DNA from 2 places in the Arthrobacter sulfonylureivorans genome. Region 1 is predicted to be linked to the other one. Evidence: riboswitches for the same ligand, from Rfam matches in the RefSeq annotation. Region 1 holds a riboswitch; the other holds the start of a gene.
What was found. Region 1 has a riboswitch for thiamine pyrophosphate ahead of MNQ99_RS01305 (YkoF family thiamine/hydroxymethylpyrimidine-binding protein). Riboswitches for the same ligand answer to the same signal wherever they lie in the genome.
Positions count from the first base shown of each region.

Region 2: another riboswitch for thiamine pyrophosphate. It lies ahead of MNQ99_RS03875 (ECF transporter S component); the one in region 1 lies ahead of MNQ99_RS01305 (YkoF family thiamine/hydroxymethylpyrimidine-binding protein).

Region 1 covers NZ_CP093326.1:264,067-271,439, reverse strand. The annotation lists gene MNQ99_RS01320 (LysE/ArgO family amino acid transporter) at 1-398, opposite strand, end outside; gene MNQ99_RS01315 (LysR family transcriptional regulator ArgP) at 481-1,380, shown strand; gene MNQ99_RS01310 (acetyl-CoA hydrolase/transferase family protein) at 1,491-3,002, shown strand; TPP riboswitch at 3,103-3,212, shown strand; gene MNQ99_RS01305 (YkoF family thiamine/hydroxymethylpyrimidine-binding protein) at 3,243-3,914, shown strand; gene MNQ99_RS01300 (ECF transporter S component) at 3,937-4,554, shown strand; gene MNQ99_RS01295 (ABC transporter ATP-binding protein) at 4,583-6,265, shown strand; gene MNQ99_RS01290 (energy-coupling factor transporter transmembrane component T family protein) at 6,262-7,077, shown strand; gene MNQ99_RS01285 (NtaA/DmoA family FMN-dependent monooxygenase) at 7,061-7,373, shown strand, end outside.
Region 2 covers NZ_CP093326.1:791,975-799,347, forward strand. The annotation lists gene MNQ99_RS03840 (Na+/H+ antiporter subunit A) at 1-553, shown strand, start outside; gene MNQ99_RS03845 (Na(+)/H(+) antiporter subunit C) at 550-1,023, shown strand; gene MNQ99_RS03850 (Na+/H+ antiporter subunit D) at 1,020-2,642, shown strand; gene MNQ99_RS03855 (Na+/H+ antiporter subunit E) at 2,639-3,199, shown strand; gene MNQ99_RS03860 (MrpF/PhaF family protein) at 3,211-3,480, shown strand; partial or broken gene mnhG (monovalent cation/H(+) antiporter subunit G) at 3,485-3,832, shown strand; gene MNQ99_RS03870 (DUF4235 domain-containing protein) at 4,043-4,303, opposite strand; TPP riboswitch at 4,473-4,606, shown strand; gene MNQ99_RS03875 (ECF transporter S component) at 4,649-5,269, shown strand; gene MNQ99_RS03880 (ABC transporter ATP-binding protein) at 5,276-6,793, shown strand; gene MNQ99_RS03885 (energy-coupling factor transporter transmembrane component T family protein) at 6,790-7,373, shown strand, end outside.

The DNA.
Region 1 (7,373 bases):
AGCAGCAGGACCGTGTCCAAATACACATGAGGGTTCAGCCAGGTCAGCGCAAAGGCCGTGGCGGCCACGGAGGCCAGTGAACCGCCGCGCTGATTCTCCGCCGCGGTGAGCGCGCCTGGCTTGATGGCCCGTTTGGCGGCGAAGACGGCGTACGCCAGCAGGAAGGCGGCCCCGCCCAGCCGAATCACGTCCACCACTGCCGGCGCCGCCTCGATCACCGCACCGATTCCGGCAATCCCGGCGGCGATCAGCACCGCATCGGAGACGGCGCAGATCAGGACGACGACGCCGATGTGCTCGCCCCGGATCCCTTGGCGCAGCACGAAGGCGTTCTGGGCCCCGATCGCGATGATGAGGGCCAGTCCGGTACCCAGTCCCAGCAAGACGGTGGGGGCCATAGCGGTAGTCACAGCAGACGACGCTATCCGAACGGCTGACACCAGTACAGCTAAAGAAATTTAGGATCCGTAAGATGAGCTTATGCAGCCGTTCCAATTCGAGCATCTGGCGACCTTCGCCGTCGTCGTTCAAGAAGGCAGCTTCGATGCCGCCTCCCGCGCCCTGCATGTGACTCCCTCCGCCGTCTCGCAGCGAATCAAGGCGATGGAGCAAACGGCCGGCCAGGTTCTGCTGCAGCGCACCACCCCGGTACAGCCGACCGCTGCCGGCGACGTGGTCCTGCGGCTGGCACGGCAGGTGCGGGTCCTGCAGGCCGATGCGCAGCGCGAACTCGGCGGCAGCGTGACCGGGCTGGCCCTGCCGCTGGTGGTCAATGCGGATTCGCTCGCCACGTGGTTTCTGGGCGCGCTGGCCCGGATGCCGCGCGACCGGAGCGTGTTTTTTGAGGTGCACCGTGAAGACGAGCAGCATTCGACCTCGTTGCTGCGGTCGGGACGCGTGACCGCGGCGGTGACCGCCACGCCGGAACCGGTCCAGGGCTGCTCGGTGGAAGCCCTCGGCTCGCTCCGCTACCGGGCGGTGGCCAGCAGTGACTACCTGGACCATTGGCGGCCCAGCGGGACACCGGATGACGACCTGGCGTGGCTGGGCGCGGCGCCGGTGCTGGACTTCGACCGCAAGGACGACCTGCAGGAGCGTTTCTACCGGACGCTGACCGGCGAGGACTTGGCCGCGCCCCGCCACTACATGCCGGCTTCCGGAGAGTTTGCGGCCGCCGTCCGGCTGGGCATCGGCTGGGCCCTGCTGCCGGAACAACAGTGCCTGGCGGACCTCCGCCGCGGCACGCTGCGGCAGCTGGCCCCGGACCTGCCGGTGGACGTGCCGTTGTACTGGCAGCGCTGGAAAATCAGCTCGCCGATCCTCGATGAACTCTCCGCCTGCGTGCGGCAGACCGCGGAGGAACAACTGCGCCAGCCATAGCACCGCCGGGCGCAGGACCGGCTCCGTGCGGCGCTTCGGCCCGTCACCGAGGCCCTGACCTCTGTGACCGGCGCCTAAGGTGGAGGGGAAGATCCTGACGAAGGGGCATGATGCAAGACCGCATTCGCAATGCCCGCATGCTCGAGCGCGTAATGTCCGCCGAGCAGGCGGCCGAACTGATCAAACCCGGCATGACGGTGGCCATGAGCGGCTTCACCGGGGCCGGTTACCCGAAGGCCGTGCCGCAGGCGCTGGCCGCGAGGATGGAATCCGCCCATGCCGCGGGCGAGCAGTTCAAGATCCGCGTCCTGACCGGCGCATCAACCGCCCCCGAGCTGGACGGCGCGCTGGCCAAGGTCGACGGCATGGAGTTGCGCCTGCCCTACCAATCCGACCCAGCGTTGCGCGAGCGGATCAATGCCGGCGAACTGGACTACATCGACATCCACCTCAGCCACGTCGCCCAGCACACCTGGTACGGGTTCTTCGGCGACGTGGATCTCGCCGTCGTCGAAGTGGTCGGCATCCTCGAAGACGGCCGGCTGATTCCGTCGTCCTCGGTCGGCAACAACAAGACCTGGCTGGAACAAGCCGACAAGGTCATTGTGGAGGTCAACAGCGCGCAGCCGGCCGAGCTGGAGGGCATGCACGACGTTTACTACGGCACCGCGCTGCCGCCGAACCGGAAACCGATCCAGCTGCTGCACCCGGACGACCGGATCGGCGAACCGTATCTGCAGGTGGACCCGGACAAGATCGTGGCCATCGTGCACACGGACGCCCCCGACCGCAACTCCCCGTTCAATCCGCCGGACGAGACCTCGCAGCAAATTGCCGGCCACCTGCTGGACTTCCTGGACCAGGAGGTCCAGCGCGGCCGCCTGACGGATAAGCTCCTGCCGCTGCAGTCCGGCGTCGGCAATATCCCCAATGCGGTGCTGGAAGGCCTGGCCGCCGGTGGCTACCGCGGCCTGACCGCCTACACCGAGGTCATCCAGGACGGCATGCTGAAGCTGATCAAGGACGGCGTGCTGCGGATGGCGTCGGCCACATCCTTCTCGCTGAGCCAGGCCGGGGTCGAGGAGTTCAACGCCAACGTCGACTACTACCGCGAGCGCATCATCCTGCGCACCCAGGAGATCTCCAACCACCCGGAGCTGATCCGCCGGCTGGGCTGCATTGCGCTGAACGGCATGATCGAGGCGGACATCTACGGCAACGTCAACTCCACCCACATCGCCGGCACCAAGGTGATGAACGGCATCGGCGGCTCCGGCGACTTCGCCCGGAACGGCTACCTGTCCGTGTTCATGTCGCCGAGCACGGCCAAGGCCGGGAAGATCTCCAGCATTGTGCCGATGGCCAGCCATGTGGACCACACCGAGCACGACACCATGATTGTGGTGACCGAACACGGCCTGGCCGACCTGCGCGGCCTGGCCCCGAAGCAGCGCGCCCGCAAGATCATCGACACCTGCGCGCATCCGGACTACCGGCCAATGCTGCAGGACTATTTCGACCGGGCCTGCCGGGACAGCTTCGGCAAGCACACCCCGCACCTGCTGGGCGAGGCGCTGTCCTGGCACCAGCGCTTCGTGGAGACCGGCAGCATGCGCCCCTAGGTTCCGGCCGCCCGCCGCGCGGTCCAGCAGGTCCGGCCGGAAGTATGACGTCGTCGTACTCGCGCGCTTTCGCCACCCGGCGGGCCTGCCGGTAGGCTGCTGGCTTGTACACGGGAGTCCGGTGAGCCGGGCTGAGAGGAAACTTCTCAAGTTTCGACCGTTGAACCTGATCTGGATCATGCCAGCGCAGGGAGCAACCCTCACACCCGTGCCCTGTTCACTCAACAGAAGGGCGCGAACATGCGAACACCTGACGCTGCCGTCGCGGCAGCGAACCATCCCTCCACCGGCGACGCCGGGACATCCTTCACGGCCACGCCGCGTGAATTCGGCGTGGGGGCCCGACTGACCCTGGCGGTCATGGCCGATGACTACGTCGACGTCATCCTGGGGGCGCTGCGAAGCGCCGACGCCACCGGGCTCGAGGTGCAGACGGGGAAAGTCAGCACCTACGTCTCGGGCGCCGAACAGGACGTCTTGCGCTATCTGAGCCAGGTGATTGCCGGGGCCGGACGCAGCGGAGCGCACGTAGCGGCCGCGGTCCACCTATCCCACGGCTGCCCGGGCGGCGTCAGCTGCGACATACCCGAGGGCGGCGCGGCGCTGTATTCGGAAATCCCGCAACTGGAACCGACCGGAATCAAGACAGCGGCAGACTGGGCGATCTACCCGCTCGCCGACGGCGGATCCGGCACTGCCGCAGCGGACCACATGCGCGACATCTACGCCGCCATCGACTACGCCAAGTCCACCGGCGTGACCGTCACCGAAGACCACTACGTCACCCGGCTGGACGGAGACGTCGCCCAGGTCCTGCAGACCATCGCCGCTGGCTGGATCCTGATTGGGCGGTCCGTCCAGCACGTTGTCACGCACGCCACCCTGTCCATCAACAGCCCCAGTGCGTCCTGACGCTGGCCCGGAAGGAACCCCCATGTCAACATCATCTGGTCCCGCCCGCACACGGACTGCCTGGAGCCTGAAGGACCTGGTCCTGCTGGTCGTCCTCGGCGTCGTCTTCGGTTTCCTCTACTGGGTCTTCGTCCAGGCCTGGACTGCCCTCTCGCTCCTCATGGGGCCCGCCGGAGACCTTTCGCAGCACTTTCTGGCCGGTAGCTGGCTGCTGGTCGCGCCGATCGCCATTGCCATCGTCCAGCGTCCCTTTGCCGGCGTGATCGCGGAGGTCCTGGCCTCGGTGATCGAGGTCGTGTTCCTGGGCTCGGCGGTGGGCCCGCTGCTCTTCATCGCGGCCGCAATCCAAGGCATCGGCAGTGAGATCCCGTTTGCGGCCACCCGCTACCGTTCCTACAGCTGGCTCACCTACGCCCTGTCCGGCCTGCTCGGCGCCGGTCTGGTCTTCTTCTATTCGGCCTTCCGGTCCGGCTGGTATGGCCAGGACCTGTTTTTCACCCGTCTGGTCATCCACCTGATTTCCGGCGTGGTGCTGGGCGGGTTGCTGGCGAAGGCCATCGTCGACGCCCTGGCGAAGACCGGCGTAGTGGACAACTTCGCGATCGGGCGCGCCCGGTTGGGCAAGGCCAATGCCCGCTGAGCCTGCACTGGCGCTCCACGATGTAGCTGTGGAGTTTCCCCGGCGTGATGCCGCCGTGCTGCGCGGCGTCACGCTGCGGCTGGAACCCGGCGAGCACCTGATCGTGCTCGGGGCTTCGGGGTCCGGAAAATCCACGCTGTTGCAGGCGATCACGGGCGTGGTGCCGCACACGGTGTTGTCCACGCTGACCGGCAGCGTGTCGGTGAAGGGGACGGCGACGACGGACGCGTCCGTCGTCGAGCTCTCGCGCCATGTCGGGGTCCTCGCCCAGGATCCCTCCTCCGGGGTCTGCCTGCCGGACGTTGAACAGGAACTGGCCCTCCCGTTGGAGAACCGCGCCGTGCCGCCGGAGCGCATATCGGCCCGCATCGACCACGCGCTGTCGTTGGTCGGTGCGGCCGGTCTGCGGCAGCGCCAGACGGACAAGCTTTCCGGCGGCGAGGGCCAGCGTGTGGCACTCGCCGCCAGCCTGATCGCCGAACCGGCCCTCCTGCTGCTCGATGAGCCGACCTCCATGCTCGATCCGGCCGGCCTCACCGCCGTGCGTCAGGCTATTGACGCGGCCGCAGCCGCCTACGGTCCGGCTGTGGTGCTGGTCGAACACCGGCTCGACGACTACGCCGGCCGGGCGGGAATTGCCGGGCTGCCGGGCCGGGCCCTCGTGCTCGGCGACGCAGGGCAGGTCCTGGCCGATGGCGCCACTGCGGCTGTGCTGGCCGGCAGCGCCGGCCGGCTCAATGCCCGCGGATGCTGGTTGCCGCTGGAAACGGAACTGCTGGCAGTCACCGGGCAGCCCGGTGGCCTGGATTCGCCCGACGTCTGCTCTGCCCTCCGCGCTCTGGCGCTACCCGACGACGACGGCGGCGCTCCAGACGCGCCCGGTGCCGGCGACACGGTCCTCGCCGCGGAGAATGTCTCCGTCTCACGCGGCGCCGGACGGAAGAAGCGCCGGTCCCGTCGCGCGGACCGGGTGGAACCGGCCATCCTCAGAAACGTGAACGTGGAGCTCAGGCGCGGCGAGATCACGGCCCTGCTGGGAGCCAACGGAACGGGCAAAACGTCGTTGCTGCTCACCCTCGCAGGGCTCCTCCCGCCCGCCGAAGGAACGGTGCTGGGCGCCCGCCCCGGCATGGTGTTCCAGAACCCCGAACACCAGTTCGTGGCGCACACCGTGGCGGAGGAAGTCCGGCACGGGTTGCCCGATGCTCGGAACGACTTCTTCAACCACCTGTTGGAACAGCACCGGCTCACGCATCTGGCCGACCAGAGCCCCTTCCGACTGTCCGGCGGCGAAAAGCGCCGCCTGAGCGTCGCTGCCATGCTGGCCCACGAACGGCCGTCCTTACTGGCGGACGAGCCGACGTTCGGCCTGGACCGGCGGGACACGATTGCCACCGCCAGCGCGTTCAAGCAGGCGGCGGCCGGCGGCAGCGCCATTCTCTTCTCCAGCCACGACCTGCGCACCGTTGCCGCGCTGGCCGACCGCGCCGTCGTCATCGCCGAGCGCACCGTGATTGCCGACGGCCCCGTCTTCGACCTCCTGCGCGACCCGGAAATCCTGGCGCGAGCCGGCCTCAGGCTGCCGCCGCTGCTCGACTGGCTGCTCGCAGAGTTCGATTCGGACCGCGAAATCCGCCGCGTTCTCGACCGGCTGGATGCGGCAGTTTCCGGTGGGTCTTCCGTGCAGCATCTGGCCGGGAGCCGCGCATGACCGCCATATCTGCCGCATCACCGGCGTCCTTCGCCTCCGGCAGTGTCCTCGCCCGGCGCAATCCCACGGTCAAGCTCGCGCTGTTGTTTGTCGTGTCGCTGGCGATGGTCTTCATTTTTGATCCGGTCACCCCGGCCGTGCTCTACGTCGTGGCCCTGGCCGCCGTCGTTGCTTCCACCCGGCTGCCCCTCCGAACGCTGGCGCTGGGTCACGTCCCCTTCCTCGCCTTCGGTCTGGGCATCTTGATGGTCAACGCGCTCAGCCGCCCGGGTCACATCCTGTGGGATGCCGGCCCCCTGCGGATCACCGCCGAAGGACTGTCGGTCGGCGGTTCCTTGGCCCTGCGGACCCTGGTGATCGGCATTCTCGCCATCGGCTTCATCGCTTCCACCGACGGCGTGGCACTGATGGGAAGCCTGCATCAACATGCCAGGCTCGGTTCCCGGATCACCTATGCCGTGCTGGCCGGCTACCGCATGCTGCAGGAGATGCCCCGGGAGTGGCAGACCATCCGTCAGGCCCACGCCGTCCGGGCGCAGCTCCGCCCGGACGGTTCGCTGCCCAGCGGCCTGGCCGCCTACGGCCGTGCGGCCTTTGCCCTGCTGGTGGTCTCCGTGCGCAAAGGCGAACGGATGGCCCAGTCGCTGGAATCCCGTGGCCTCGGGCTGACCCCCCGGACCACCTGGCGGAAAATTCCCCTCACCCGCACCGACTGGCTGATGGCGGCAGCCGTCCTGGCCGTGCTCGGCGGGATCGTGTACGCCAGCCACGTCCTGGGGTTTTTGGAAGGATACGATGCGCTCTTCAGCTGACGGCATGCACCTGGTGGCGATGGTCAACCCGCCCACCAGCCAGTATTCGGAGAATTGGCGGCACCCGCTCTCCCGGCGGGACTGGCTGAGCGCGGAGTTTTACCTCGATCTGGGCCGGACGCTGGAACGAGGCTGCTTCGACATGCTGTTCCTGCCCGACGCGCTGGCCGTCCCGGAGGACAACACGGGCGACTTCGCCACCACGCTGGTCACCGGCGGCAAAGGCGCCATCTATCTCGACCCCTTGATTACGCTGTCGCTGGTTGCCGGGGCCACCCGGCACCTGGGGTTGGCCG
Region 2 (7,373 bases), 530 kb from region 1:
TGTGCCGCGCGACGCCTGGCTCGTGGCCGGCCGGACGCTGGCGCCGGAACGCCGGTCCATCATCTTCGAGGTGATCACCCGGCTGCTCTTCCACTCCGTGATGATCTTCTCCGTTTACCTGCTGCTGGCCGGCCACAACCTGCCCGGCGGCGGGTTCGCGGGCGGGCTGCTGGCCGGCATCGCGCTCACCATCCGCTATCTGGCCGGAGGGCGGGTCGAGCTGGCTGAAGCCACGCCCGTCAGTGCCGGCCTGCTGCTGGGCGTAGGGCTTGCCGCCGCGGCGCTGACCGCCGTCGTCCCGCTCTTCCTGGGCGGCCAGGTCTTCCAAAGCGCCATCATCGAGTTCAGCCTGCCGGTCTTCGGCGACCACAAGTTCGTCACCTCGACGATCTTTGACATCGGCGTCTACCTGGTGGTGGTCGGGTTGGTGCTGGACGTGCTGCGCAGCTTCGGCTCGGAGATCGACGAACGAACCGAAGAGCGTACCTCCCGCGGCCGCAAGGCTTCGGAGCTCCACGCGCCGGCAACGATCGAGGAGGAGGTGTCCAAATGACGGTCAACCTGATATTGCTGCTAGTGATGGGCGTGCTGTTCGCAGTGGGCGTCTACCTGATCCTGGAACGTAGCCTGACCCGTGTGATGCTCGGCCTGATGCTGATCACCAACGGCGCCAACCTGTTGCTGCTCAGCACAGGCGGGCCCGCGGGACTAGCGCCGATTTTCGGCGTTGACGTCCCCGCCGAGGCCTACAGCGATCCGCTGCCGCAGGCCTTGATCCTCACGTCCATCGTGATTTCCTTTGCGGTCACAGCGTTCATGCTGGCCATCATTTACCGTTCCTGGGTGCTGGGACGGCAGGACGAGGTCCAGGACGATATCGAAGACCGCCGCGTGGCCAACCAGCCGACCTTCGATGCCGAAGACGACGCCGAGATTCCGGCGGAAACCACCGAGTTCGTCCCGCCGGACGAGGCGGAGGAAACACCTGCTACCAACAGGGCCCGGACGGAGAGGGAGAAGTGAACGCCGCACAGATTGCTCCGCTGGCAGTTGTCCTGCCGCTGCTGGGCGCTGCCTTGGCGTTCGTGCTGATCCGCCATCCGAATGCGCAACGCCGTACCGGTGCCATCACGCTGACCGTGACGCTGGCGGTGGAGGTCGTCATGCTGGCCTCGGCATGGGCCAACGGTGCCCAGGCCGTGAATATCGGCGGCTGGATTCCGCCCTTCGGGATCACCATGGTGGTCGACGAGCTGTCCGCACTGATGTTGGTGGTCTCCTCCGCCGTCAGCTTGGCGGTGCTGCTGTATGCCTCCGGCCAGGGCATGGCGGACAGCGACGAAGAGGGCCCGGTTTCGATCTTCCACCCGACCTACCTGATCCTGGTGGCCGGTGTGTCCAACGCCTTCCTGACCGGGGATCTGTTCAACCTCTATGTGGGCTTCGAAATGCTGCTCACGGCCAGCTACGTGCTGATGACTCTGGGAGGCACCAGCCCGCGCATCCGCGCAGGGGTGACCTACGTCGTCGTCAGCGTCATCTCCTCGATGCTGTTCCTTGTGTCCATCGCGATGATCTACGCGGCGACCGGAACCATCAACATGGCCGATCTGGCGATCAAGCTCGGCGAGTTGGATCCGTCCACGCAGATGACGCTGCACCTGATGCTGCTGGTGGCCTTCGGCATCAAGGCGGCGGTCTTCCCCCTGTCTTTCTGGCTGCCCGACTCCTACCCGACGGCGCCGGCGCCGGTCACCGCGGTGTTCGCCGGCCTGCTGACCAAGGTCGGGGTCTATGCCCTGATCCGGACCGAGACGCTGCTGTTCCCGGGCGACCGCCTGAACACGTTCCTGATGGTGGTGGCCGTGCTGACCATGTTGGTCGGCATTCTGGGTGCCGTGGCGCAGATCGACATCAAGCGCATGCTCTCGTTTACGCTGGTCAGCCACATCGGCTACATGGTGTTCGGTTTGGCGATGTCCTCGGTAGTGGGGTTGGGCGCAGCTGTCTATTACGTGGCGCACCACATCACGGTGCAGACCAGCCTGTTCCTGGTGGCCGGCCTGGTTGAACGCCGCGGCGGCACCACCAACATGGACCGGCTGGGCGGTTTGGCCAAGCTGTCGCCGATGCTGGCCATCCTGTTCTTCGTGCCGGCCATGAATCTGGCCGGGATCCCGCCGTTCTCCGGCTTCCTGGGAAAGATCGGATTGGTGCAGGGAGGCGTGGACCTAGGCAGTCCGATCGCCTGGGTGCTGGTGGCGGGCAGCATGATCACGTCGCTGCTGACGCTGCTTGCCTTGGCCCGAGTCTGGAACCGCGTGTTCTGGCGGCGCCCGGAAGACGCCGAGCACCCGGATCCGGTCCTGGTGGCCACCAAGCCCGACGGGTCGGCGGTACGGACCACACGCCACGTGGAGGAGCGTCCGCACGGGCGGTTCACCGGGCGGGGCATCGTTCAACTGCTGCCCATGCCGATGGTCTGGCCCACGATCGGTCTGGTGGTGATGGGCGTTGCCCTGACGGTATTCGCCGGGCCGCTCTTCGAGCTGAGCGACCAGGCGGCGCGGGAGATGCTGCAACGCACGCCGTACATCGAGGCGGTCCTGGGTGAAGGCGCGATGCAGGGAGTTGCCCCATGAGGAAACCGCGCATCTCCATCTGGGTCGAGCTGCCCCTGCTGGCTTGGCTGGTCTTCCTCTGGGGAGCCCTGTGGCAGGATTTCAGTGCCGGCAACCTGATCTTCGGTTTGCTGATCGCGCTGGTCATCGTAAACCTGTTCTATCTGCCGCCGGTCGAACTCAGCGGGCGCTTCAATCCACTGGCAGCGGTGGTCTTCGCCGCGACCTTCGTGTGGAAAGTCGCAGTGGCGAGCTTCGAAGTACTCTGGCTGGCCCTGACCACCGGCCCGAGGCTGCGCAACGCCGTGGTGGCGGTACACCTGCGAAGCCACTCGGACCTATTGGTGACGGCCACCGGGCATGCCATCTCGTTGATCCCGGGCAGCTTCGTGGTGGATGTGGACCGGTCCACGTCCACGCTCTACCTGCACGTGATCGACGTGGCAACCAGGGAAGCCGCCGAGGACTTTGAGGCGGAAGTGCGGAAGATCGAGGCGGGCCTGATCAGGGTGATGGGGTCCAAGGAAGAACTGGAACTGGTCAAAGCTGAAGGTACCGGCAGAGGAGGGGCAGCGTAAACGTGGAAGTCATGGCTGTTGCCCAAATCATCGTCAGCGCTGTCCTGGCCCTGGCCGCGGTGCTGGCGCTGGTCCGCCTGGCCCGCGGGCCGTCCCTCTTGGACCGGTTGCTGGCCATCGACGTGCTGCTGGCGGTTGTCTGCGCCGGACTGATTGTGGACATGGCCGCCGGTGGCCACATGAATAATCTGACGCTGGTGGTGGTGATCTGCCTGGTCGGTTTCATCGGCTCGGTTGCCGTGGCCCGGTTCGTCACAGACGGGCGGCCACGTGAACACTGACCTGATCCTCGACATCGTCACCGCCGTTTGCTTGATCACCGGCGCGCTGATGTCCCTGGCCGCGGGCATCGGCCTGCTGCGGTTCCCGGACCTGCTCTCCCGTATGCACGCCGCCACGAAGCCGCAGGTTTTCGGCTTGCTGCTGCTGCTGACTGGCTTGGGGCTGCAGCTGGGCAGTTGGGCGGCCGTGCCGTTGCTGCTCATCGCGTGGCTGTTCCAACTGCTCACCGTGCCGGTCTCGGCACATATGGTGGGCCGCGCCGGATACCGGACCAAACATTTGCGCCGGGAAATCCTCAGCGTGGACGACCTCGACGCGGTGGTGGAAGCGGCGGCCGAAGAAGAGCCCGAAGCGGAGATCGACGCCGGTGACGTCACCGCGGGTGACTTCGACGCCGGTGACGTCGAGGCTGCCGAAATCGAAGCTGCGGAGGCCGACGCCGCTGCAACTGCGGCTGGTCCGGTCCGAAACGACCAGGACGCTACCGGGACACGCAAGGACTAGCGGCGCTAGCGGGGGCCGCAGCCACGCCCCCGCCAGCGTGCCCCTCGAACGTGCCGCTTAGACGATTTCCGGGGTCTTCTCGTAGTGCAGGACTGCCTTGGCTGTGGCCCGCTTGAGCAGTACTTGGATCACCCGGCCAACCGTGCCGGACACCACCGCGAAAACCAGAGCAGAAGCAACGCTGTTCTCCAGGTCATCGTCGGCCTGGGGTGCGTCACGGCCGGTGACCATCTTCCACACGTAGCCCAGCAGGTGGGTGGCTGCTAAACCCGCACCAAGACTCACCAGGGTGCCCAAGAGCTTTAATACAACGGTCATGCCTGCTCCTTACCGGGGCGCCGCGTCCCCTTGTCATCAGCTCTGCCGCTCCCAGCCTACTGCCCGCACCCGCCCATCCCGGCGCCGTCGTGCATTCTCCAACGGCTGGTGGCCGAATGGGCCCGCGAAGCCGGGCGAGTGTAGACTGGTGCGTGCTGCTAGACAGCACCAATAACGACAGGGGAGCGTCCGACCGACCGGCACACGCCGGACACGGGGAGGGACGCTGAGAGTGCGGAAAGACCGCAGACCCTCGAACCTGCTCCGGTTAGTACCGGCGAAGGGAGTCGAGTTCTCGGGGTGTGCCACACGGCCGCCCTCCCCTCCTGCACCCAGGAGGATTCCATGAGCACCGTTTCGAATGCACCGACCACGCCCACTCCCGCGCGCAAGCAGCGCTACGGCTGGCGGGTGGTGGACATCGTCGTCGCCTCGGTGGTGGCCGTGGCCGTCGGCGTCATCTTCTGGGCCTGGTCGGCGGCTTGGCCGCTGGTTGAGGGCCTCACCGTTGCCTTCCCGCCCGCTGCCGGCCTGTACACCGGCGGCTGGTTGATGGCCGGCGTGCTGGGCGGGCTGATCATCCGCAAGCCCGGCGCCGCGATCTACTGCGAGATGCTGGCAGCCATCGTCTCCGGCCTGCTGGGCACCAGCTTCGGCATGAGCGTGCTGGTGTCCGGCCTGATTCAGGGCCTCGGCGCCGAAGTCATCTTCCTGCTCTTCCTGTACCGGAAGTTCAACGTGATGGTGGCGATGCTGGCCGGCCTCGGCGCTGGCCTGGCGCTGTCGATCAGCGAGAACATCCTGTACAACATGCTCTGGGCCCCCGAATGGCAGTTGGCCTATGTGGTCTGCGCCGCCGTATCCGGCATGGTGATCGCCGGGCTGCTGCCCTGGCTGGCGGTCAAGGGCCTGGCGAGGACCGGCGTATTGTCCTCCTTCGCGGCGGGCCGCACGGCAGACGTCTGAGCCGTTATGGGACTGCAGATTACGACGGCGGTGCCCGGCCCGGTGCCGGTCCTAGCCGAGGGGTGGGGCTGGCGCCATGCCGGTCGCAAGGACCCCGCGGTCAGCGGGGCCAGCTTCAGCATTGCACCCGGGGAACGGGTCTTGTTGCTGGGCGCTTCCGGCGCCGGGAAGTCCACGCTGCTGCACGCCATGGCCGGCGTGCTGGGCGACGACGGGGAGGGCGAGGAAGCCGGGCGGCTTACCGTGGCCGGGCTGCGTCCCTCGGATGCCCGCGGCCGGGCCGGGCTGGTGCTGCAGGACCCGGAAAGCCAGCTGGTGCTGGCCCGCGTGGGCGACGAGGTGGCCTTTGGGGCGGAGAACCTGTCCGTGCCGCGCGCAGAGATCTGGAACCGGGTCCGCGAATCCTTGGCCGATGTTGGCCTGGACGTGCCGCTGGACCATCCCACCGCGGCCTTGTCAGGCGGCCAGAAACAGCGGCTGGCGCTGGCCTCGGTGCTGGCCATGCGGCCGGGACTGCTGCTGCTGGACGAGCCGACCGCGAATCTGGATCCGGAGGGCGTGCCGGAAGTGCGCGACGCCGTGGCCCGGGTGCTGGACAGCACCGGCGCCACCTTGGTGGTGGTGGAGCACCGGGTGGCCGTCTGGGCGGACGTGGTGGACCGGGTGATCGTGCTGGCGGCCGGGGGCGGCATGCTGGCAGACGGCCCGCCGGCCAAAGTGCTGGCCGAACGCGCCACCCGCGCCCGGTTGGCGGAGGCCGGCGTCTGGGTCCCCGGACACACTCCCCGGCTGAAGCTGCCCGCCGCTCCGGCACCCGGCGGACCGTTGCTGCAGGCGGTGGGGTTGGACGTGGCCCGGAGCCGGAAGACCGGGCCGGTGCTCCGCGGCGTGGACGTGGACCTGCTCAGCGGACAGGCCCTGAGCATCACCGGCCCGAACGGCGCCGGCAAGTCGACGCTGGCACTCACGCTGGGCGGCCTGCTGGCGCCCAGCCGGGGGGAGCTGACCGCCACCCCGGCGCTGCACCGTGGCGCGGCGCAGTCCCCGGTGAAATGGAAGTCCGCCCAGTTGGTGGCCCGGATTGGCTGCGTGTTCCAGGAACCGGAACATCAGTTCCTGACCAGCACGGTGCTCGATGAGCTGGAGTTCGGCCCGCGGCGGGTGGCGAAGCTGCCCGAGGCAGTGGTCCGGCAGCGAGTGGATACCATCGCCGAACGGCTCCGGTTGACCCGGCTGCTGCAGGCCAATCCCTTTACCCTGTCCGGCGGCGAGAAGCGCCGGCTCTCGGTGGCCACCATGCTGGCCACCAGCCCGGACATCTTGATGCTGGACGAGCCGACCTTCGGGCAGGACGCCAACACCTGGGCGGAACTGGTCACCCTGCTGGCCGAGTTGGTGGCCGACGGCAAGAGCGTGGTATCGGTGACGCACGACGCGGATTTCACGGCAGCGCTCGGCGGTGCCGCCGTGCGCGTGGCCGGCGGCGGAGTCCAGCCGGTCCAGACGCTGAGGAGGGCAGCATGAGCGTGGATCTGATGACTCCGCGGCTCACCGCTTCGCCGTTCAGCCGCGCCAACCCGGTGTCCAAACTGGCGGCCGCCGCCGTGATCACCGTGGTGGTCATGCTCAGCGTGGACTGGGTCAGCGCGTCGGTAGTGCTCGCGGCCGAGTTGCTGCTGATGCCCGTGCTGGGCGTGAACCCGTGGCTGCTTTTCAAGCGCGGCTGGCCCCTGCTGGCGGCGGCGGCCACCGGGGCCTGGGCCACGGCGCTGTTGGCGGAGAAGACCGGAGCCGTGCTGTTCCAGCTGGGTCCGGTGGTGTTCACCGAGGATTCGGTGGCCGGCGGGATCGCCATCGGCCTGCGTTCGCTCGCCGTCGCCCTGCCGGGCATTTTCCTGCTGCTGACCACCGACCCCACCGACTTGGCCGACGCGCTGGCGCAGAAACTAAAGCTGCCGCACCGCTTCGTCCTGGGGGCGCTGGCCGCCATGCGGTTGGTCGGGCTGTTAGTGGAGGAATGGCGCACGCTGGGCCTGGCCCGCCGCGCCCGTGGTGTCGGTGCCGAGAACCGGCCCATCGCCAAGGCCGGCGCGTTCGTGGGCCA